DNA from 3 places in the Nonomuraea sp. NPDC049141 genome. Region 3 is predicted to be linked to each of the others. Evidence: predicted binding sites of a transcription regulator. Region 3 holds the regulator's gene; each other region holds the start of a gene.
The links. Region 3 encodes HrcA, which represses chaperone genes, less so after heat shock. Its sites were predicted from a motif close to TTGGCACTCTCNNNNNGAGAGTGCCAA; they were not measured.

Region 1: a site for HrcA is predicted at 5,170-5,196, ahead of AB0B91_RS12730 (DNA starvation/stationary phase protection protein). Genes of this name have one in related genera too.
Region 2: a site for HrcA is predicted at 5,312-5,338, ahead of groL (chaperonin GroEL). Genes of this name have one in related genera too.

Annotation. Positions count from the first base shown of each region.
Region 1 covers NZ_JBEZDR010000004.1:93,860-101,497, forward strand. Annotated here, with positions in the region: gene AB0B91_RS12705 (trehalose-phosphatase) at 1-768, opposite strand, end outside; gene AB0B91_RS12710 (Crp/Fnr family transcriptional regulator) at 759-1,454, opposite strand; gene AB0B91_RS12715 (YciI family protein) at 1,527-1,790, shown strand; gene AB0B91_RS12720 (VIT domain-containing protein) at 1,868-4,297, opposite strand; gene AB0B91_RS12725 (MerR family transcriptional regulator) at 4,294-5,160, opposite strand; gene AB0B91_RS12730 (DNA starvation/stationary phase protection protein) at 5,269-5,736, shown strand; gene AB0B91_RS12735 (alkaline phosphatase PhoX) at 6,123-7,145, shown strand; gene AB0B91_RS12740 (TetR/AcrR family transcriptional regulator) at 7,402-7,638, opposite strand, start outside.
Region 2 covers NZ_JBEZDR010000001.1:444,059-451,696, forward strand. Annotated here, with positions in the region: gene AB0B91_RS02035 (aldehyde dehydrogenase) at 1-419, shown strand, start outside; gene AB0B91_RS02040 (SDR family oxidoreductase) at 416-1,153, shown strand; gene AB0B91_RS02045 (NAD(P)-dependent oxidoreductase) at 1,150-1,989, shown strand; gene AB0B91_RS02050 (carboxymuconolactone decarboxylase family protein) at 1,986-2,339, shown strand; gene AB0B91_RS02055 (hypothetical protein) at 2,426-2,611, shown strand; gene AB0B91_RS02060 (hypothetical protein) at 2,690-3,475, shown strand; gene AB0B91_RS02065 (hypothetical protein) at 3,594-4,019, shown strand; gene AB0B91_RS02070 (nuclear transport factor 2 family protein) at 4,122-4,547, opposite strand; gene AB0B91_RS02075 (TetR/AcrR family transcriptional regulator) at 4,640-5,233, opposite strand; gene groL (chaperonin GroEL) at 5,450-7,075, shown strand; gene AB0B91_RS02085 (hypothetical protein) at 7,188-7,638, shown strand, end outside.
Region 3 covers NZ_JBEZDR010000023.1:153,241-160,878, reverse strand. Annotated here, with positions in the region: gene AB0B91_RS48925 (SigE family RNA polymerase sigma factor) at 1-221, shown strand, start outside; gene AB0B91_RS48920 (hypothetical protein) at 218-874, shown strand; gene AB0B91_RS48915 (16S rRNA (uracil(1498)-N(3))-methyltransferase) at 891-1,625, opposite strand; gene iscB (RNA-guided endonuclease IscB) at 1,974-2,558, shown strand; gene AB0B91_RS48905 (ATP-binding protein) at 2,595-3,248, shown strand; gene dnaJ (molecular chaperone DnaJ) at 3,235-4,374, opposite strand; gene hrcA (heat-inducible transcriptional repressor HrcA) at 4,386-5,399, opposite strand; gene AB0B91_RS48890 (hypothetical protein) at 5,766-6,350, shown strand; gene AB0B91_RS48885 (DUF3097 domain-containing protein) at 6,368-7,177, shown strand; gene AB0B91_RS48880 (DUF4870 domain-containing protein) at 7,174-7,638, shown strand, end outside.

The sequences.
Region 1 (7,638 bases), on a different contig from region 3:
GTCGTCTCCTGTTTCCGTGTTGGCCACCGCCACTCTGACCCCGATGAACTCAGGATCGCCTTCCTCGCGCGTACGCAGTGCCTCGAAGGCGCGGATGTCGGACAGGTCGTCGCCGAAGTACCAGGCCCTGGTCAGGTCGGCGGTCTCCGTCGCGACGACCGTGCCCTTGTCGCCGGGCACGGGTGGCTTCAGCTCGACCACCATCCGGCCCAGCTGCTCGGCCAGGCCCAGCTCGGCGGCCTTCGCCGACGACCACCTCTCCACCACGCCACGCAGCGCCGGATCCGCTCTGTAGTGCAGCGCCACCATCAGCGCCTTGTCCTCCACCAGCACCTTGCCCGGCAGTTCACGGGCGGCGTCGGCGATCAGGTGGCGGATCACCGGCGCCCACGGCTCGGCCTCCCCGGCGTTCCTGATCTCGCCGCCGACCACCGTCTGCAGGCCGTACAGGCCGAAGAGCCGCACGCCGGGGGCGGCCGAGAAGCGTTCGCGCAGGAACGCGGCGGGGCGCGCGGAGACGACGGCGACGCGCGCGAACAGCTCCGACAGCGCGCCCAGCCGTTCCACCGCCCGGGAACGGGGAGTACCGCGTCCGGGTCGTTCATGATGGGGGCGACAGTGCCGTCGAAATCGAAGAAGAAACCCGATTCCCGGGCCGCGGAAACAGTGGCGGAGACCGCCTCGGCGAAGCGCAGCGGTGCGCGAGAGGTCGCCATGTACGGTGACGATAGAACAGGCCGCCGGACTCCGAAAGACGCCTATTCGTATTTCCGGCGAACTTTACCGCCGGTGTCGGCCGGGGTGGTCTTCGCGATGCGGGCGAGCGCTTCTGCGTCCTTCACCGTCACCTCGCCGTCGCCGATCTCGACGAGCTCGCGGCGCTCGAAGGAGCGCAGGGCCCGGTTGACGCTCACCCTGGTCGCGCCGATCTCGGCACCCAGCCCCGCCTGCCCGGCATGCAGCCGCACCCGGCCGCCCTCGCTGTGCCGTACCAGCCACTTGGCCACCCGCGCGGAGACGTCCAGCACCACCGCGTCGGTGAGCCGCTCGTCGAGGTCGCGCACGGTCTCGGCCAGCGTACGCATCAGCCGGGCCGCCACCGACGGCTCGGTGGCGATCGCCTCCAGTACGGCCACGCGCGGCAGGTAGGCCACCTCCACCGGCGTGACGGCTGTCAGCGTGGCCCGGTGCGTGCCCTCCACCAGGAGCGTCGTCTTGTCGAACGCCACGGGCGCGGCGTCCACGGCCAGCACCACCTCCCGGCCGTCCACGCTCACCCGCCCCGCCTTGACCCGGCCGTCGAGCAGGACGATCAGCTGGTCAGCCGGGTCGCCCTCGGTGCAGAGCACCTGCCCCGCCGGATAGCGCCGCAGCCGTGCCACGGCCTCCAGCCTGCGCAGCCCCTCCTGGCCCAGCTCGCGGAACATCGGGAGGGCGGCCAGCGTGTGCGTCATGTATCAGGTGATACACCACGGCTGTGCCCGGTGATGCGGCGGCCGTCTCGATGGCGGGCCTAACGTGCGGGTATGGCGAGATACGTGGTGCAGCTGGCGTTCGACGGCGACCCCAGGCGGCTGGCGGCCCGGCCCGCGCATCGGGAGCATCTGCGGGTGCTTCGCGATGAGGGGCGGTTGGTGACGGCGGGGCCGTGGGCGGATGACAGTGGAGCGTTGCACGTGTACGAGGTGGGCGATGAGGGGGAGCTGGGGGAGATCCTCCGGCGCGATCCGTATACGGCGGTGAACGGGTATGAGGTGGTGCTGCTCAAGGAGTGGACGCCGATCTTGTAGCCGCGTCCGGTCCGATGCTCGGTAGTGGCGGTGTCCGGAAATTTCCGGACACCGCCACGGGTCGATCGCCGGTCCTGTCAGGTGCGCTTCCAGAACGGGCGGCGGGGCGTACTTGGTGAGGACGGGCTCGGAGAGGGCGATCCGCTGGTGAGTGTGGTGAGCACCTCGATGGCGCGCGTTCTCAGAGCTTCGGCGTCGGTGCCCGGCAGCTCCGCCGCCTGCAGCTCCTGGGCCAGGGCGGACAGCTCCGAGTGCCCGCCCAGGAAGGCGGCCAGCGCCGAGAGCCGGGAGCCCAGGTCCGCCAGGTAGAGCGGGTCGGGACCGCCGACCAGCGCCTTGAGCCGGTCGAGCTCGACGACCAGCTGCGTCCTGACCGACTCCAGCCCGGATGCGCCCGGACGCGGAGCCGGAGGCGGGGCGAACGGCGGCGGCGGGCTCATCCGCCCACCGGCCGAGCCGCCACCAAAGCCGCGGCCCGCGCCACCGCCCGGAGCGCCCGGAGCGCCCGGAGCGGCTATGTCTGAAGCGCCCGTCTCCTGGGCGCCGCCCGCGAAGCCGTGGCCCTGGCCGGGGGCGAAGCCCGGGTCGGGGACCGACATGGCGCGGAACGACGGCGCGGCCATCACCGCGGCCTGGGCCATGAAGGGCATCATCGGCGGGTTCTGCGGCAGCTCCCAGCCGCTCGGGGGCTCCACAGGCTGGATGACGCGGTGCTCCGGCTCGCCTTCCGCCACCTTCCTGGTGTCGACCGCCACATAGGCGGTGAAGCGGCACAGGACGCCGTTCTCCAGCGAGACCCGGACAATCTGCGCCTCCAGCTCGTGCTCGCCCATGGCGTAGCGGTCCTCCAGCTCGCGCAGGTACGCGCGGGCCCAGACGGCGCGGATCGCCGGGTTGTCGACCACGGTGCCCGTCACCTGCTGCTCCCACGGGGTGCCCGAGGCCAGCCCGCGTACGGTCACCGACGAGCCGTTCCGGTAGCGGCCGTATACCCGCAGCGGGACGCCGGGGAAGATGGAGCCCAGGTGGGTGACCGTGCCGGGCTCCACGTCGAGGTCCTTGAGCGACAGGTCGGTCACCAGGGGCGCACCGATACGCCGGTGGATCTGTTCCATAGCGGCGTCCAGGCGGTCCTCCGACTCGACCAGCTCGCAGCGGCCCGCGCCCAGGCCGGCCAGCCGGCCCAGGAACCCGGCGTTCACCGCCCGGTCGATGCCGACGGTGTGCACCCGCATCGACGACAGCGCGCCGCCGGTCTGCTCCAGAATCTGGTCCTCGTGGCCCACCTGCCCGTCGGTGACCAGCACGAGGACGCGTTCCCGCCCGGCCTGGTCGTGGAGCAGGGAGATGGCCTGGCGGAGCGGCTCCAGCAGCTCGGTGCCGCCGCGGGCGTCCACTCGCGAGAGGTGTTCGACAGCGCGGTAGCGGTTGCGGTCCGAGGCCGTCACGAGCCCCTCGAACGCCTGCTCCACCACCGAGTCGAACGTCAGCACCGCGAACCGGTCCTGCTCGGTCAGCGTGTCGACGATCCGCGCGGCGGCCCGGCGCGCGGCGACCATCTTCCAGCCGCCCATGCTGCCCGAGCGGTCCAGCAGCAGTACGAGGTCACGCGGCGCGCGCGGGGACTCCAGCGCCGGGGGCAGCACGGTCAGCGAGAACGCGCCCTCGCCGTCCAGTTGCAGCGCCGTCGAGGCGTCGAACGACAGCCGCAGGATGAAGTCGCGGTCCAGCCGCTCGCCGGGCCGCAGCCGTACCGTGCGGCCCTCTTTTTCGTGGACCTCTTTTTCGTGGACCTCTTTTTCGCGGACCTCTTCCTCGACCACGTGCAGGCTGGAGGCCATTTCGCGCAGGTCCAGCCCGGCGGCGTCGATCGTCGCGGTCAGCGACAGGCGTACGGGGTCGGGGAAGCCGGGCAGCAGCACCGGCGGCGTGATCCGTGAGGCGTCGGGCACCGCGTCGGTGTCGGGCGCGGTGCCGTCACCGGAGCCGGGGCCGTCGAGCGGGGTGCCCGGAATGTAGCGGGGGGCGACGACCAGCGGGAAGCGGAACGTGGCCGCGCCGTCCTCGTACGGCAGCGGCTGGCTCAGCGTGAGCCTGACCGTCACCCGCTCGCCGGGCAGCAGGTTGCCCACCCTGATCGTGAACACGTCGGGCCGGTCCTCCTCGGCGATCGCGGCCCGCTTCCCCTCGCGCAGCGCCTGGTCGTAGTCGGCCCTGGCCTGGCCGCGCTCCTTGAGCACGCCCTCGATCACCCGGTCGTCGGCCTCCATCCTGAACCCCGTCACCGCCGCGCGGTCAGGCAGCGGGAAGACGTACGTGGCCTCCAGCGTGACGTCGTACGGATTGCGGAAGCCCTGCGTCACCTCGACCCCGGCCACCAATCCGGAAATGTCGGCGGACACGTCCACGCTCTCCAGGGGCAGGTTCCCGCGCGCGGTCCGCAGCGCGCCGAACCCGGCGTCCGGCACCGGCAGGCACCGGGTGGGCTCCAGCGAAGTGATCTTCATATCAGCTTCCTCTCTTCGAGCAGCGCCAGCAGCGGCGCCGCCGCGGCGAGTACCGCCTGGATGTCGTCTTCAGCCGGGGTACGGCCGGCGCCGTCGAGCACGAGCGTGACCCCGTCGGCGAGCCTGACCCCACGCACCAGCGCCCCACTGGGCTGGGTGGCACGCGCGGGTCGGCCGGCACCGCTGGGCGGGGGAGGGCCGGCAGACCAGACAACGCCGGCGGGCATGGCCGCATTGGGGGACGGGAGAGTATCGGCGGGAGCGGTGGCGCCAGGGGGCAGGGCGGCGCTGGAGGGATGGGGAGCGTCGGCGGGGCGCGGATGCGGAAGGGCGGTGCCGGTGCCGTCGGTGGGACGTTCGGCCCAGAAGCGGCCACGCGGGCTCCTGGACCCGGCCGCCGAGTCGTCGAGGAGGTCCGCCGCCTCGGGCGTCTCCGTCTGGGGCATCTCCGTCTCGGACGCCTCACCGTTCGGGTGACCCGCCGCACCCCGAGCCTCCTCGCTGAGGATCAGGCCGGCCCCCACTGCGGCAATGTCCTCGTCCGAGGTCGGCCCTTCGGGGTGGGCCGTCCGCTCCAAGGTGGTGTCCGTCGCGCCGGTCAGGGCGGTCTGGATCTCCGCGATCGACCGCCCGGCGGCCTGGAGCCGCTTGATCGCCACGAGCTGCAGCAGGTGCCGCCTGCCGTACTGGGCGATCCTGCCGCGCCTGGTCAGCGGCGGGTCGACGAGGCCGATCGTGGTGTACCACCTGATCAAGCGCTCCCCGGGCACGTCGCGGACCCGGCCGTTGAGCGGCTGCGCATGGGCGCGCAACGCGTCGGCGGCGCGCTCCGCCAGCTCGCGGATGGTCCAGGTGTCGCTCATACCTTCACAATTACACTGTCATTATTGCAGTGTCAATCGGAAGGCTGCGGGTAAGTGGGGTGTTCTACGCAAAAGACCCTGATGTCGAACCACGGGGAGGAACACATCATGGCTACGATCACCGGTCCGCTCTCGGGCGACGCGAAGAACACGGTCGCGACGGCCCTCCAGGGAGCACTGGTCGATCTCATCGATCTCTCACTGCTCGCCAAGCAGATGCACTGGAACCTGACCGGCCCGCACTTCCGGCAGATCCACCTCCAGCTCGACGAGCTCACCGCCCTGGCCCGCGAGCACGCCGACACCATCGCCGAACGCGCCGTCGCCCTGGGACTCAGCCCGGACGGCCGCGCGGCCACCGTCGCCAAGTCCACCAAGCTCTCGCAGCCGGAGAACGGCTGGATCGAGGACGGCAAGGTCGTGGCGACGATGACGGACATCCTGGAGAGCATCGGCAACCGGATGCGCGAGCGCATCGCCGCGACCGACGAGCCGGACCCCGTCTCCCAGGACCGGCTCATCGCCGTGGCTCAGGACATCGACAAACAGCACTGGATGTTCCAGGCCCAGAGCTGACCTCGGCACCATGCACCGGCCCGGGAGCCCGCCCGCTCTGACCCGGCCTTCAGCCTCACCGCGACGGCCGGACGGGCCGCCGTCGCGCTCGACAACCCCCTGCCCTCCGCGATCCCCACCCGCGTGCGCGGGGATCGCGGAGACGGTGGCCGATGCGGGGCAGAGGTTTCTGCGCGGCGGACACTGCGGAGGTCCCGGCTGCCACAGTGAGGCCGACCGCTGGTTCGCCGTGCTGAAGTGAGCGGTGCTGAAGTGGGCGGTACTGGTGGCAACCGTGCCGATGTCGCTGGATCACGCCTGAGGTTCGCGCAGAGTTTGATCTCGCACATCCCTGGCATTCATGTCGGTGAGGTCGACTAGCGTGGCACTTAGAGGGAGGCTCCACGATGTCCAGCAAGACGCTCCTCCGCACGGGTCCGCTTCGGCAGGGCGGGATGAGCCCATATGGCCCCCTGGAGCCGCCCGGCGGCGACGATCTGGCCTTGCCCGGGGGGTTCAGCGGCCGGATCGTGGCCCGCTCGGGCCAGAAGGTGGCCGGGCTGACCTGGCACGCGGCGCCCGACGGTGGCGCGTGCTTCCCCGATGACACCGGCTGGATCTATGTGTCCAACTCCGAGCTGCCGCTGCTCGGCGGCGCGTCCGCGCTCCGCTTCCGTGCCGACGGTTCGATCGCGGACGCGTACCGCATCCTGTCCGGCACCGACCTCAACCGCGCGGGCGGCGCGACGCCGTGGGACAGCTGGCTCTCGTGCGAGCTCGGCCACCGCGGCCGGGTCTTCGAATGCGACCCGTACGGCACCCGCGCCGGGCGCCCCCGCCTGGCCATGGGCCGCTTCAAGCATGAGGCCGCCGCCTGCGACCCCGACCGGCAGGTCGTCTACCTGACGGAGGGAGAGCCCGACGGGTGCTTCTACCGGTTCAGGCCGGGCGATTGGGGCGATCTCACCGAGGGCACCCTGGAGGTGCTCTGCGACGGCGGCGACTGGAAGCCGGTGCCCTCGCCCGCCGCCCTGCTCAAGGCCACGCGCCACCAGATAGAGGACGCCCGCCACTTCGACGGCGGCGAGGGCTGCCACTACGCGGGCGGCGTCTGCTACTTCACCACCGAGGGCGACAGCGGCCTGTGGGCCTACGACGCCGAGACCTCCACACTCGACCGGATCTGCGACGGCGTACGCGCCATCACCGCGGCACCGTCGGGCGACCTGTACGTCGCCAGGCAGTCGACGCAGATCGACCTCATCACGCCCGACCGGGAGGTCACGCCGTTCCTCAAGCTCGGCGGCCCGAGCGGGGCCGAGCTCACGGGACTGGCGTTCGCTCCCGGCGGCGGCCGACTCTACTTCTCGGCCAGACAGGGCCGCGACAACGGCCACACCTTCGAAGTGGCCGGCCCCTTCCGCGCCTGAGGGACCTCAGCGCGTGACCCCCGGACGGCTTCCGGGGCTGGAAACGTGTCGCGGGGACAAGTCCACCGCCGGGTACACCCGCGATCACGAACCTGGCAGCCGGGCTGACATCGCCGCGGTCCTGGGCCTCGACGGCCCGATCGCCGGCCTGAGCCTCTCCACCCCGGCTGACCGGGAGGCTCCGCACTGGCCGATACGCCGCGCTGAGCGGCCGACCACCCGCTGGCCGCGTCACCAACTGCACAAGACAGAACAACTACCTCAGGTACCGCACCAGCGCGACCTTCAGCTCCTCGATCAGCTGCGCCGCCCGTGTGGGCTCGGCCGTGGAGATCAGCGCCATGACGGTCGAGACCATCGCCACCGCCATCGCGGCCATGAGGCGCGCCCGCGCGGGATCCAGGTCCGGGGCGCGCCGCAGCAGCATGGCGGCCACCTGTTCGCCGACCGCCTCATGCAGGCGGTTGGCCGCCTCGGCCAGATTGTCGCCCGT
Region 2 (7,638 bases), on a different contig from region 3:
CGGTCGAGGAGGGCGGCGCGTTCGCCACCGGGGGCGGGCGCCCGGCCGGCCGCGACCGGGGTTTCTGGATCGAGCCGACCCTGATCACCGGGCTCACCAACGAGACCAGGACGGCCAGGGAGGAGATCTTCGGTCCGGTGCTGGTGATCCTGCCGCACGACGGCGACGACGACGCGGTCCGGCTGGCCAACGACTCGCCGTACGGGCTGTCCGGCGCGGTCCACGGCGGCGACCCGGAGCGGGCGCGGGCCGTGGCGCGGCGGCTGCGGACCGGCACGGTGAGCGTGAACGGCGGCGTCTGGTACGCCGCCGACGTGCCGTTCGGCGGCTACAAGCAGTCGGGGATCGGCAGGGAGATGGGTGTGGCCGGTTTCGAGGAGTACCTGGAGACCAAGTCGATCGCGGAAGGGGTGTCATGAGGCGCTTCGAGGGAAAAGTCGCCATCGTCACCGGAGCCGCCCAGGGCATCGGCCGGGTCTACGCGCGGGCCCTGGCCGCCGAGGGCGCGAGCGTCGTGGTCGCCGACGTCAGCGAGCAAGGCGCCGCCGTCGCCGACGAGATCAAGGGCCTGTACGTACGTACCGACGTGTCCGACCCGGACTCCGTCCAGCGGATGACCGACGCGGCGGCGGAGCGGTTCGGCGGCATCGACTACCTGGTGAACAACGCCGCGATCTTCGGCACGATGCGGCTGGACTTCCTGCTGACCGTCGACTGGGATTACTACCGGCGGTTCATGGCGGTGAACCTGGACGGCGCCCTCCTGTGCGCCCGCGCCGCGCATACGCACTTGGCCAGACGCGGCGGCGGAGCGATCGTCAACCAGTCCTCCACCGCGGCCTGGCAGTACTCCGGCTTCTACGGCCTGGCCAAGGCCGGGATCAACGGCCTCACTCAGCAGCTCGCCCACGAGCTCGGCGGCATGGGCATCAGGGTGAACGCCATCGCGCCCGGCCCGATCGACACCGAGGCCAACCGCGCGGTGGTACCCGCGGGGGTGGTCGACCGGATCGTCCGGGACAAGCTGGCGCTCAAGCGAGTGGGGACCCCGCAGGACCTGGTCGGCATGTGCCTGTTCCTGCTGTCCGACGAGGCCGCCTGGGTCACCGGGCAGATCCTCAACGTCGACGGCGGCGAGGTGTTCCGATCATGACCTATGGCTTCGCCGGACTCGGCCAGATGGGCGCCCCCATGGCCAGGCACCTGATCGGCCTCGGCGTCACCGTCTACGACACCCGGCCGGAGGCCATGGCGCCGCTGGTGGAGGCGGGGGCGCGGGCCGCGGCGGACGTCGGCGAGCTGGCCGCCGCCAGCCGGTTCGTCTCCGTCATGGTGCGCGACGACGACCAGGTGCACGAGGTCGTGTCCGGGCTGCTGCCCGCCGCCGAGCCGGGCACCGTCATCGCCGTCCACTCCACGATCCGGCCCGGCACGGCCGTGGAGCTCGCCGGGCTGGCAGCGCCGTACGGGATCGAGGTCGTCGACGCGCCGGTCAGCGGCGGCTTCATGGGAGCGCAGGCGGGCACGCTCGCGGTCATGGTCGGCGGCGGCGACGACGCGTTCGCCCGCTGTGAGCGGCCGTTCGGGGCGTGGGCGGACCTCGTCCTGCACGTGGGGCCGGTCGGCGCGGGCACCCGCGCCAAGCTGGCCCGCAACCTGCTGCACTTCGTCGCCTTCGCCGCCGCCGCCGAGGCGCAGCGGCTGGCGGAGGCGTCCGGGGTCTCGCTGCGCAAGCTCGGCCGGGTGGTCCGGCATTCGGACGCCGTCACGGGCGGGCCCGGAGCGATCATGCTCCGGGCCACCACGGCTCCGCTCGGCGAGGACGATCCGCTGTACGGGATCATGCGCCACGTACTGGCTCTCGGCGAGAAGGACCTGGACCTGGCGCTGGAGCTGGCCCGCGAGCTCGGCGTGGACACCCCCCTGGCCGAGCTGGCCCGCGACCGCCTGGCCGACGGCCTCGGCCTGCTTCGGAAGGAGATCCCATGACCGACGAACGCCGGGAACGCGGGTTGGAGATGATGCGCCAGGTCTACGGCTGGGAGATCGGCGACGCGCCGGGCGACTTCTTCGGCATCACTGTCGACCACCTCTTCGCCGAGATCTGGACCAGGCCCGGCCTGTCCATGCGCGACCGGCGGCTCCTGCTCATCGGCGCGCTGGCAAGCAGGGGTTTCAACGACGTCCTCGACATCCAGTTGCCGGCCGCGCTGAGTAACGGCGAGCTGTCCCCGGACGAGCTCCGCGAGATCGCCATCTTCCTGACCCACTACATCGGCTGGCCCCTCGGCGCGCGTCTCAGCGTCCAGATCGACGCCCTCATCGCGAAGTCGGTTTAGAATCTTGAATATCTCAGACGGCGCATAATAAATGGCGAACACGTGGGTCCGGACGCCGTGACCGCGCTTGGTCGTACGATGGGGGCATGAGCCGTAAGGCCGTCGCCATTCTGGCCGTCGCCGCCACCCTCATGCTGGCCGCGACGGTGGCCGTGATTTTCCGCGATCGCGCCCCCGACGAGGCCGCGACAGGGGTCCGAAATACGCGCGCTCCACAGGAGATCGCGTCCTACTGGACCAAGGAGCGCATGAATGAGGCCAGTCCGGGATGACAAATTCGGCCATCCGCCCGAGGAGACCGGCGAAACCCCATTTCCTCAAACGCGGGCGCGGCCCTATTGTCATCCCTCGTGCGAAAACTTCTGATCATGACGCTGACCGTCGCGTCGATGCTGTCCTTATCCGCTCCGGCCACCGCCGCGACGGCGGCGACCCCCGTCAAACACCCCAAGCTGATCGCCAACCCGCTCTACAAGGCCGGCGCGCTGCCCACCACGACCTGCGAGGAGCCGGCGCGCAAGCGCAACGACCGCAAGTCGGGCCGCGCCTACGTCGACGCGGTGATCGCCTGTCTCGAGTCCACCTGGGAGCAGCACCTCACCACCGCCGGCCTGCCCTTCAGCAAGGTCAAGGTGCGGCACGTGAGCAAGCTCCCCAAGAAGTACTGCGGCACCAGCGAGACGGGCAAGGAGAACTCCGCGGCCCGCTACTGCGGCGACACAGGCGAGCTGATCTTCCAGATCGGCAAGGACTGGCTCGACGACCCTTCCGACCTGTGGCTGTTCAACACCGTCAGCTACATGTACGGCTGGCATGTGATGCAGCTGGTCGGAATCGCCGACGCCTATGACGCGGTGCCGTCCAGCGGCACAACCGAGACCCGCGAGCTGGCCCGGCGCGAGAGCCTCCAGAACGACTGCCTCAGCGCCGCGTTCCTCAAGAGCGTCTGGCCGCTGAAGGGCAGGACGACCAAGGACTGGACGTATCTGCTGAGCATGGTCGATGGTGACGGGCCCGGCGAGGCGCGCTGGTACGGCAAGAGGGCCAACGTCGTCGCCTGGTACAAGCGCGGCTTCGCCACCGGCGACCCGGGCTCGTGCAACACCTGGTCGGCCCCCTCCTCAAAGGTGGCCTAAGACCGCATGTGGCGCTGATCACCTCGTATGTGTGCACTCCTGCACAGAACAGGGCGACGGATCTTCGTAGTGTCCCTGCTGCCGGGCAAACCGGTGCACTCATACGGGGAGGAAACCCATGCGTAAGACCCTTGCGGCAACCCTCTTGGCCGGCTCCATGGCCGTCAGCGCGATCGCCCTCGCCCCCGGCGCACAGGCCGCCACCCAGGCGGGGACGGCCGTCGCCGCGGCGTCCCAGACCGCCGGCTCCGTCCACAACTGGGGCAAGTTCTTCTCCAGCGACCGCAAGGCGTACACCTTCGGCCAGACGGGCAAGCGCAACGGCATCGTCGTCACGGAGTGGCACGGCGTCGACAAGGTGGGCGGCAAGCGCGCCTGGGTGTGGTTCGAGTACTACAAGAACGGCGGCTGGCACAAGTTCAACCGCTCCTGGGACGGCAAGGTCGTCGGCACCTGGAGCGGGCGCGGGATCAAGAAGGTCTACACCTTCACCTGCTGGGCCGGCAAGCTCGACAACTGCGGCCGTAAGTACCGCATTTACTAATCGCCGTATTCGCTAAGCGCTCTATTCGCTAAGCAATTCTTGCTGACGACATCCGGCGGCTGCCCCACGGCGGCCGCCGGATTCGGTTTTCCTTCCAGTCGCTCAAGCGGTGAGGGCCCGCGCGACCGTGAGACTGTCCTCGTAAATGTGGTACCGGGTGATGAGTCCGTCCTCGACGGTGAGATGCAGCGCGAACGGTGAGCTGTAGGCGGCGCCGTTGGCCTTCACCGTCTGCACGATCTCCCCGAGGACGACGGCGTCCGCCTCATCGACCAGGATCCGCGCCACCGACGTGCCGTTCAGCTCAGGCACGTGATGAGCGGCCAGCGACCGGAAATGGTCCGCCACATCGGCCCGGCTCGACCGCGGGCGGATCCACGGCACGGCCGGATGCCCCTCAGCCGGCCAGTCGAGCCGCCAGTCGATCGGCTCGGCGAACAACTCGGCGACACGGTCGACATCGCCCTCGGCGATTCGGCCTAGCAGTGCTTCCACGATGTCACGGGTGCCATGGGCGTCAGAAGTCATACCGCTACCCTTTCGACCCTGACGCGGCCTGTCGATTACCTGCCAGGTAAGCGAATCTCGTACCGACGGCTAGAAGTGACCGGCTTGGCGAGTCACCGCGCGGCGGGAAAGACGCAGGACAGGGCGCGGCGCAGGGTGCCGGCGAAGGATTCGGTGCTGCCGGGCTCGAGCCAGTGCCGCCCCGCCACGCGGATGGCGCCCGCGACAGCGGCGGCCGTGACGGCGGGGAACAGGTCGCGGCCGGGGTCGGTGCCGGTGCGCGCCGCGATCGCCTCGGCGAGCGGGCCCTCCGCCATGGTGAACGCCTTCAGCGCCTCACCCTCCAGCTCGGGCGTCGACATGATCATGCGCAGGCCGGCCTTGTCGGGCTCGGGGTCGGTGAAGATCTCGATCACGGCCGCGATGACGGCCTGGTCGAGCGGCTCGTCGGCGGCCCGGGAGCGCAGCGCCTGCCCCACGCGGCGGGCCTGGTCGGCCTGGAAGGCGCAGATCGCCTCCCCCCTGCTGGAGAAGTAGTTGTTGTAGGTACGGGATGAGACCCCCGCGGCCGTGGCGATGTCGTGGACGCGCACCAGGGCCAGCCCGTGAGGGCCCTGCTCGATGGCCAGGCGCAGCGCGGCGTGGCTGATCGCCTCCCTGGTGGCCTGCTTGTTGCGCGCCCGGAGGTCCATGGCGTCGTCGTTCATGGGTCGACTCTATCCGATGTTGCGTGCCATGCACTATGTGCGTGACACGCAAGTTGTGGGTAAAGTGCGATGAGACGCCTGGCACTCACACCTGGAGAGTGCCAACCGCAAGGCGTGTGCCGGGGCGGCGAGGTCCGCCGGCGGGTCGCTGACCTGCCGGGAGACCGTCCGTCGCGGGCGCCGTCCCGGCAGCCCCCATCAAGAGCAGGAGCAGCAATGGCTTCGAAAATGATCGCCTTCGACGAGGACGCCCGGCGCGGTCTCGAGCGCGGCATGAACCAGCTGGCCGACGCCGTCAAGGTGACCTTGGGCCCCAAGGGCCGCAACGTCGTGCTGGAGAAGAAGTGGGGCGCTCCCACGATCACCAACGATGGCGTGTCCATCGCCAAGGAGATCGAGCTCGAGGACCCGTGGGAGAAGATCGGCGCAGAGCTGGTCAAGGAAGTCGCCAAGAAGACGGACGACGTCGCGGGTGACGGCACCACGACCGCCACGGTGCTGGCCCAGGCGCTGGTGCGCGAGGGTCTGCGCAACGTCGCCGCCGGCGCCAACCCGATGTCGCTGAAGAAGGGCATCGAGTCGGCGGTCGAGCGGGTCAGTGAAGAGCTGTCCAAGCTGGCCAAGGACGTGGAGACCAAGGAGCAGATCGCTTCGACCGCCTCCATCTCCGCCGCCGACCCCGAGATCGGCGCGCTCATCGCCGAGGCGATGGACAAGGTCGGCAAGGAAGGCGTCATCACCGTCGAGGAGAGCAACACCTTCGGCCTCGAGCTCGAGCTCACCGAGGGCATGCGCTTCGACAAGGGATACATCGCCCCGCTCTTCATCACCGACTCCGACCGGCTCGAAGCGGTCTTGGACGATCCCTACATCCTGATCGTGAGCGGCAAGGTGGCCGCCAACAGGGATGTGGTGCCGCTGCTCGACAAGGTCGTGCAGTCGGGCAAGCCGCTGCTGGTCATCGCCGAGGACGTCGAGGGCGAGGCCCTGGCCACCCTGATCGTCAACAAGATGAAGGGCGTCTTCCGATCGGTCGCGGTCAGGGCCCCGGGCTTCGGCGACCGCCGCAAGGCGATGCTGGGCGACATCGCGATCCTGGCCGGTGGCCAGGTCATCGCCGAGGAGGTCGGTCTCAAGCTCGAGAACGCCACCCTCGACCTGCTCGGCCGCGCTCGCAAGGTCGTCGTGACCAAGGACGAGACCACCATCGTCGACGGTGCCGGTGACCCCGACGCGATCGCCGGCCGGGTCAACGAGATCCGCGCCGAGATCGACCGGACCGACTCCGACTACGACCGCGAGAAGCTCCAGGAGCGGCTGGCCAAGCTGGCCGGCGGCGTGGCCGTCATCAAGGCCGGTGCCGCGACCGAGGTCGAGCTGAAGGAGCGCAAGCACCGCATCGAGGACGCCGTTCGCAACGCGAAGGCGGCCGTCGAGGAGGGCATCGTCCCCGGCGGCGGGGTGGCGCTGCTGCAGGCGGGCGCCAAGGCCTTCGACAAGCTCGAGCTCAACGGCGATGAGGCCACCGGTGCCGCGATCGTCTTCAAGGCGCTCGAGGAGCCGCTGAAGCAGATCGCCGTCAACGCCGGCCTCGAGGGCGGCGTCGTGGTGGAGAAGGTCCGCAACCTGACCCCGGGTGAGGGCCTCAACGCCGCCACGGGCGAATACGTCAACATGTTCGAGGCGGGCATCATCGACCCGGCCAAGGTGACGCGCTCGGCGCTGCAGAACGCCGCTTCCATCGCGGCGCTCTTCCTCACCACCGAGGCGGTCATCGCCGAGAAGCCCCAGAAGAACCCTGCCGCCCCGGCCATGCCGGGTGGCGGAGACATGGACTTCTAAGCCGGGTCGCCGAGGGGCGGGTAGGACGGCGGCGGTCCTACCCGGCTCTCGGGCAGGTGGGACAATAGAGGTGTTCATCCCCCTTGGCGAACATTCCAGAAAGGGGGCGGCCATGGCGACCATCGCTCATCACCCGGCGACCGGCGCGGAGCCCGCCGCCCTGCGCCTCGGCGCGGGACTCATGGCACTGGCCGGCCTGGCGTTCATCGGCTACGCGGTGATCTTCTTCGTCCGCAACTTCACCGGCGAGTTCCTGGAGCTCGGCATCGGCCCGAACGAGGTCGACGTCGGCCGGGCCCAGGTCCTGGCGTTCAGTCCGGAGCTGTTCAGATATATGTCGCACCTGCACATCGCGCTGTCGGGGTTCATCGCCTCGACCGGGCTGGCCACCGCGGCACTCGCCTGGTTCGGGGTCAGGCACGGGCTGTGGTGGGCGTACGTGACGGCGATCGTGGTGCCCGTGCTGGCCCTCGTCATCGCCCTGCCCGCGCACTACCCGTACCATCTCGCCACAGTCGGCCACCTGGGGCTCATCTACGTGGCCACCGCCATCTTCATCGCGG
Region 3 (7,638 bases):
GCGCCGAGAACGGCGCGATCGGCGAGCTCGAACGCACCGCCGTCATCGAAGCGCTAAGGTCCCTGCCAACACGTCAGAGAGAGGCACTCGTCCTTCGCTACTACGGTGATCTGTCCGAGGCTGAGATCGCCCACGCCATGGGCATCAGCAAGGGTGCGGTCAAGAGCCACACAGCTCGTGGCATGGCCGCCTTGCGATCCGTCCTGGAGAAAATGTCATGACCCAGTCCCCCGACGAGTACGGCGACGTCCTGCGCCGTGTGCTCCGCGCGGAGGCGGACACGGTCGTGCCCTCGCCGGAAGGACTGGAGATCATCCGCGCCCGCATCGAGCGGCGCGGCGTGCGCAACCTGTTCTGGTGGCGAGCGGGCGCCGCCGCCGCCAGCGCGGTGCTGGTGGCGGGCACGATCGTGATGGTCATTCCCGACCTGCGGCACAAGGTCATGCAGCAGGACACCATCGAGCCGGTGAAGGACTTCACGTCCAAGCCGCCGGCCAACTCCTCGACCAGCCGGCCGGCCTCACCCAAGCCGACCCGGCCGCCGGACGATCCCCCGGCCGTGGTGCCCGACCCCGTCACCTCCGCGCCCTTGCCCGCCTCGGAGACCGCCAAGTCCACCAGCAAGCCGACACCCAAGGCGACCCCGACGCCTACGCCGACGCCGACCAAGTGCCCGACCCCGGTCGAGGAGCAGCCGCCGGAGGACTGCCCCACGGACGAGGCGACACCGACCCCGACGCCCAAGCCGTCCTCACCGGAGACGAGCACGCCCGCCGCGACCTGCCCGGCCGAGGAGTGCCCGCCGGATGACGTCGACACGACGCCGAACACCTTCGCCAGCCCGCTCGGCGACACCGTGATCTCCACCCCGTAAGGGGCGGTGGACGGCCTTACCAGCGACCGGTCCGGGCCAGGAGCACGGCCGCCGCCGCCACCCCCGCCGTCGAGGTACGCAGCACCGTCGGGCCGAGCAGCACCGGCACCGCCTTCGCCGCCCTGAACCCGGCCAGCTCCGCGTCCGAGACACCCCCCTCGGGCCCCACCACGACGACGACGTCGCCCCCGGCGGGCAACGCCACGCCCGACAGCGGCTCGGCGGCCTCCTCGTGCAGCACGAGCCCGAGCGCCGCCCCGCCGAGCAGCGCCTCGACCCCGGCCGTGGACACCGGCTCGGCCACCTCCGGCAGGTGGAACCTGCGCGCCTGCTTGCCCGCCTCCCGGGCCGTCGCACGCCACTTGGCCAGCGACTTGGCCGCCCTGTCGCCCTTCCACTGGGTGACGCTGCGAGCCGCCGCCCAGGGCACGATCACGTCGACGCCCGCCTCGGTCATCATCTCGACGGCCAGCTCGCCCCTGTCGCCCTTGGGCAGCCCCTGGACGACGACCAGCCGGGGCTCGGGCGGCGGCACCGCGTAGCGGCCCAGCACGTCCAGCCTGAGCGCGTCCTTCAGCGCCTCACGCACCACGCACTCGGCGACCGTACCGGCGCCGTCCGTCAGGTCGAGCCGCTCGCCCGCGCGCAGGCGCCGGACGGAGGCCGCGTGACGCCCTTCGGGGCCGTCGAGGACCAGCTCCGGCCCGCCGAGGTCGGCGAGGCCGGGGGCCAGGAAAACCGGCACGGTCACCGGCGATCACCCCAAAGTTTTTCACGTCTAGTAGTCAAGCGATCACGAAACGATTAAGGTTGGCCGAGATCGCACCTTCCTGACGTCACTCTACGAGGGGTCAGAGCGGTCAACGACCCCCTCCTGAAGGAGAAGGCTTGAGGTGCCGCCAGGTGCTTTGAAGCCCCGCGTTGACCAGCCCTAGTCATCACCGTTGGAGGTGTAATCCGGATGGCTACCTTTCACGCAGGACCGCAGACCCACCAGCGAATGCTTCCTCAGTTCGCTGCTCTGGAATCCGTGGGAGCAGACACGCCCGAGGGTGGGTACGAAACGGCTCACGGATGCGCGGCAGGTCGCGCACCCGGTGTGGAAGTTGGGCGAGGGGAGATCCGCGACAAGCTCGCCGCCCGCTCGCAGTACCGGCGCGGCAGGAGGTCGCGCAAGCTGCGCTACCGCGCTCCTCGATTCCTCAACCGCACCAGACCCAAAGGCTGGCTCGCGCCGTCCCTCCAACACCGGGTGGACACCACCCTGTCGTGGCTGGCCCGGCTGAGACGGTGGGCACCCGTGCGCGCCGTCCACGTCGAGCGCGTCTCCTTCGACACACACGCCATGTCGGCGGGCAAGCCGCTGGAAGGCATCGAATACCAGCAGGGGACGCTGGCCGGATACGAGATCCGCCAGTACCTGCTGAAGAAATGGGGCCGGACCTGCGCGTACTGCGGCGCGGCGGGTACGCCGTTGCAGGTCGAGCACACCGGACGTCGCCGTCCGCACCAAAGGATCCTTCGACATCACCACCGCAACCGGCACCCGCCAAACATCCGCCTGCTCCAGAGAGCCGACGGCTACGGCTACACCACAAGGCAGGAGAACACCACTGAACGGCGAACCTCAGGGCACGCTCAAGCCCTCAAGGACCTTCCCGCTCCCGTTCTCTCCCCGGCGTGAACGCCCGGATATCCACGGGTGGTTCTGATGACGTTCATGTCCAGGAACACCCGCCGCACGCGGCGCTGGCCGTGCGCGCTGAAGACCCGGCTGACCGTCCTGCTCACCGTCCCTGCCACGATCGCCCGCTCGGCGCCGCGCCGGCTCGCCGGCAAGGCCCCGGACAGGACGGATCCCGGATCCGATGAGCCTCACCGTCCCGCCACCGGCCGTCCCCGCCGCCCGCCTGATCCCGTCGCCGTACGCGACGTGCTCCGCTCGGCGGTGACCGCGGCCGGGTCGGGCCGCGCGGTGCTGGGCGAAGTCGACGACGCCATGCTAAGAGGCACGGTCGTCGCGGAGATCGCGCACCTGGTGACCGAGCTGGTCGACAACGCGCTGACCTGCTCGGCCCCCGACACAGAGGTGGAGATCCGGGCCAGCACCCGGGAGGGCGAGTGTCACATCGCGATCGTCGACCAGGGCGTGGGCATGACCGAGGGCGAGCGCGCCGCCGCCAACGCCCGGCTACGCGGCGAGCGGCGCTTCTTCGCCGCCCCCACCCGCTATCTCGGCCACTACGTGGTCGGCAGGCTGGCCGAGCGGCTCGGCGCGCGGGTGTGGCTCGACGCATCGCCGCCACACGGCATCACCGCCCGGGTGGCCCTCCCGCGCAAGCTTCTAGTGCCACGACGGGTCAGCGGCCGTTGAAGGCGTCCCTCAGCCGCGAGAAGAACCCCTGTGTCCCCGGGGCGAACTTACCGGGCGGCCGCTCCTCGCCACGCTGCTTGGCCAGCTCGCGCAGCAGCTCCTCCTGCGCCTCGTCGAGCCGCAGCGGAGTCTCCACGTTGACGTGGATGAGCAGGTCGCCGCGGCCCGTCTCGTTGAGCCGCTGCACGCCCCTGCCGTACATCGTGATGACCTGGCCCGACTGCGTGCCCGGCCGCACGTCGACCTCCTCGGAACCGTCGAGCGTCTCCACGGCGAGGTTGGTGCCGAGCGCGGCGGCCGTCATCGGGATCTGGACCGTGCAGTGCAGGTCGTCGCCACGCCGCTCGAAGATCTCGTGCGGGCGCTCGACGATCTCCAGGAAGAGGTCTCCGGGCGGGCCGCCGCCGGGGCCGACCTCGCCCTCACCGGCGAGCTGGATGTGCGTGCCGTCCTCGACGCCCGCGGGGATGCGGACCTTGATCGTACGGCGGGTGCGCACACGGCCGTCGCCCGAGCACTCCTGGCACGGGTGCCGGATGATCGTCCCGAAGCCGCCACACTGGGGGCACGGCCTGGAGGTCATGACCTGGCCCAGGAACGACCGGGTGACCTGGGAGATCTCGCCACGCCCGTTGCACATGTCACAGGTGTCGGGGTGGGTGCCCGACGCGGCGCCCGCGCCCTGGCAGACCTCGCAGAGCACGGCCGTGTCGACGACCAGCTCGCGGGTGGTGCCGAACGCGGTCTCGCGCAGGTCGAGCTCGACGCGGATGGTCGCGTTGCGCCCTCTCCTGGCCCGCGAGCGGGGGCCTCGGGCGCCGCCGGCCGTACCGAAGAAGGCGTCCATGATGTCGCTGAACGGGAAGCCCGCGCCGAAGCCGGCCGCGCCCTGGCCCGCGGCCGCGCCGCCGAAGGGGTCGGCGCCCAGGTCGTACATCTGGCGCTTGTTCGCGTCGGACAGGACCTCGTAGGCCTGCGTGATCTCCTTGAACCGCTCCTGGGTCGCGGGGTCCGGATTGACGTCAGGGTGGAGTTCGCGGGCCAGCCTGCGGTAGGCCTTCTTGATCTCTTCCGGACTGGCGTCACGGCGCACCCCGAGGGTGGCGTAGTAGTCGCTGTTTGCCACTTATCGACCTCTTATGATGCAGCCAGGATCTGGCTGACGTAGCGTGCCACCGCGCGCACGGCGCCCATCGTCACGGGGTAGTCCATCCTCGTGGGACCCAGCACGCCGAGCCGGGCCAGTTCGTTGTCACCAGAACCGTATCCGGTTGCGACGATCGACGTGCCACGGAGGAACGGGTTCTCGGAACCGATGCGCACGGTGAGCGTGGACGGGGTGTCTGTGGAAGTCTCGCCGAGCAGCCGCATGAGCACGACCTGCTCCTCCAGTGCTTCGAGCACGTCGCGCAGCCCGGTCGAGAAGTCGGCTCCGGCGAGGTTGGCCGCACCGGCGAACACGATCTTCTCGTCGTGGCGCTCGACGAGTGTCTCGAGCAGCACCGACAGAATCGTGGCCACCACCGGACGGTCCTCGACGGGCAGCCGCTCCGGCAGGTCGGCGACCAACTCGGGCACGTTGACCAGGCCGCAGCCGTCGAGGCAGGCGTTGAGCACCGCACGCAGGTGCGCGATGCGGGTGTCCTCCACCACCTCGGGCAGCTCGACCACGCGCTGCTCGACGCGGCCCGTATTGGTGATCAGCACGAGCATGATCCGCCGGTCGTGCAGCGGCACGAGCTCGACGTGCCGGACCGTCGAACGGGTCAGCGTCGGGTATTGCACGACCGCGACCTGCCTGGTGAGCTGCGCGAGCAGCCGCACCGTGCGGGTGACCACGTCGTCGAGGTCGACCGCGCCCGCGAGGAACGTCTCGATCGCCCGGCGCTCCGCCCCGGAGAGCGGCTTGACCTGCGAGAGCCGGTCGACGAACAGGCGATAGCCCTTGTCCGTCGGCACGCGGCCCGCGCTGGTGTGCGGCTGGGTGATGTAGCCCTCCTCCTCCAGCGCGGCCATGTCGTTCCTGACCGTTGCCGGGGAGACCTTCAGGTTGTGGCGTTCGGCGAGGGCCCTGGAGCCCACCGGCTCGTTGGTGGACACGTAGTCTTCGACAATGGCGCGGAGCACCGCCAGCTTTCTATCGTCGAGCACGCGCTCACCTCCTACCTGTGCCTTTCAAGAAACGACAGGTCTAGCACTCTGTGTTCCCGAGTGCCAAGTGTACGGCTCTCGCCCACAAGGTGCGATAACGCCGGTGCTAGCGAGTGGCCGCCCATAGGGCTCACACTGGCCGATATGACCGACGATTCCCAGCCCCCTTCCTACGGTCCGCCGCCGGGCCAGGGTCCTTACCAGGGTCAGCCTCCCCAGTACGGCCCTCCGCCGCCGCCCCCATACGGTCAGCCGCAATACGGTCAACCTCAGTACGGTCAACCTCAGTACGGCCAGCCCCAGTATGGCCAGCAGCCCTACCAGACCGGCCCCTACGGGCAGCCGTACCAGCCAGGACCTTACGGGATGCCGCAGCGGTCCGGCCCGCAGGTTGACCCGAAGCAGATCAGGCCGCGGATGCGGTGGATCGCGGTCGCGTGGGGGCTGGCCCTGCTCAGCGTGGTGGCCGGGGTGGGATTGTTCGTGGGCGGCGTGTTCAACACGGTGACCGCGGCGGCTCCGTCCAAGACGTTCGCGGCAGGCGAGAGCATCACCGTGCCGCTGGATCCGGCGGACAAGCCGGCGGTGTACCTGTCCAGCACGAGCCAGGTCCATTACACGTGCCGCATCGACGGCGGCTCCGGCCAGGCCAAGCTCGCCAAGGTCTCCGGCACCGAGACCGTCTCCGAGGGCGCCACCAAGTGGCAGCTCATCCTCGTGGTCAACGCGCCGGCCAAGGGCGACTACCAGCTCACCTGCGCGACCCAGGAGCCGGCGAGCGCGCGCTTCGGCGTCGGCCGCGACCTCGTGGCCTCCGCGGGCGGCCTGGTGGGCGGCGTGGCGGCGCTGGTGGTGATCCCGGGGCTGGGCGTGCTGGCCGCCATCATCACGACGATCATGGTCGTGACCCGCCGCAGCTCTCACCGCAAGCGCCTTGCGTCGGGCGGGTGATTTGCTACGGTCCCCGTGTGTACGAGGGTGATGTTCTCGCGGGGAATTGGCGGCGGCCGGGCAAAGGCAAGATCCCCCAGGTGCCCGCCGAACTCGATCTGGTCGTGGAGGACGCCGAGAGCGGCTTCTGCGGCGCCGTGGTGGCCTGCGACAAGGAGGCCGTCACGCTGGAGGACCGCTTCGGCAAACGCCGCCTGTTCCCGCTCGCGCCGGCCGCGTTCCTGCTGGACGGCAAGGTCGTGACGCTCGTACGCCCGGCCGCCACGCCCGCCGCCGGGCCCAGGCGTACCGCGTCCGGCTCGATAGCCGTGGAGGGGCTGCGGGCCAGGGTGGCCAAGGAGAGCCGCATCTACGTGGAAGGGGTGCACGACGCCGCCCTCGTGGAGAAGATCTGGGGCCACGACCTCCGGGTGGAGGGCGTCGTGGTCGAGTACCTGGAGGGTGTCGACGACCTGCCCGCGATCGTGGCCGAGTTCGGCCCTTCGCCGGGACGTAGGCTGGGTGTGCTGGTCGACCATCTCGTCCCGGGTTCCAAGGAGAGCCGGATCGCCGCTCAGGTGACCTCGCCCCACGTGCTCGTCGTGGGGCATCCGTACGTGGACATCTGGCAGGCGGTCAAGCCCTCCGTGGTGCGGATCCCGGCCTGGCCGGACGTACCGCGCGGGGTGCCATGGAAGGAAGGCGTCATCGCCGCCCTGGGCTGGCGGGTGGAACCGGCCGACGCGTGGCGGCGGATCCTCGGCGCCGTGTCGGCTTACACAGACTTGGAGCCCGAGCTGCTCGGCCGGGTCGAGGAACTGATCGACTTCGTTACGGAGGCGTCATGAGCCAGGATCCCCCGCAGCCACCGCCGGACGACGATGCCACGCGGCGCATCTCGCAGTCGGACATCAACCCCGAACCCCCACAACCGGAGTATGGCGCCCAGCCCGGCTCGCAGCCGGGGTACGGGGCTCAGCCCGGTTACGGTCCCGGGCCCGGATCTGGTCCCGCACCCGGTTACGGTCCCGGGCCTGGGTCAGGTCCCGCACCCGGTTACGGTCCCGGGCCTGGGTCAGGTCCCGGTTATGGCTCCGGGCCACAGGGCGGTTACGCCTACGGGCAGCCGCCCACGCCGCCGCCCGGCTACCAGCAGCCCGGGTACGGCTACGCGGGCCCGCAGCAGCGGCCGCCGCACGTCCCCGGCGTCTACGGCCCGCGTCCGGGCAGCGACGACACCACGATGGCCATGCTGGCCCACCTGCTCGGCCTGCTCGTCTCGTGGATCGGTCCGCTGATCATCTACCTG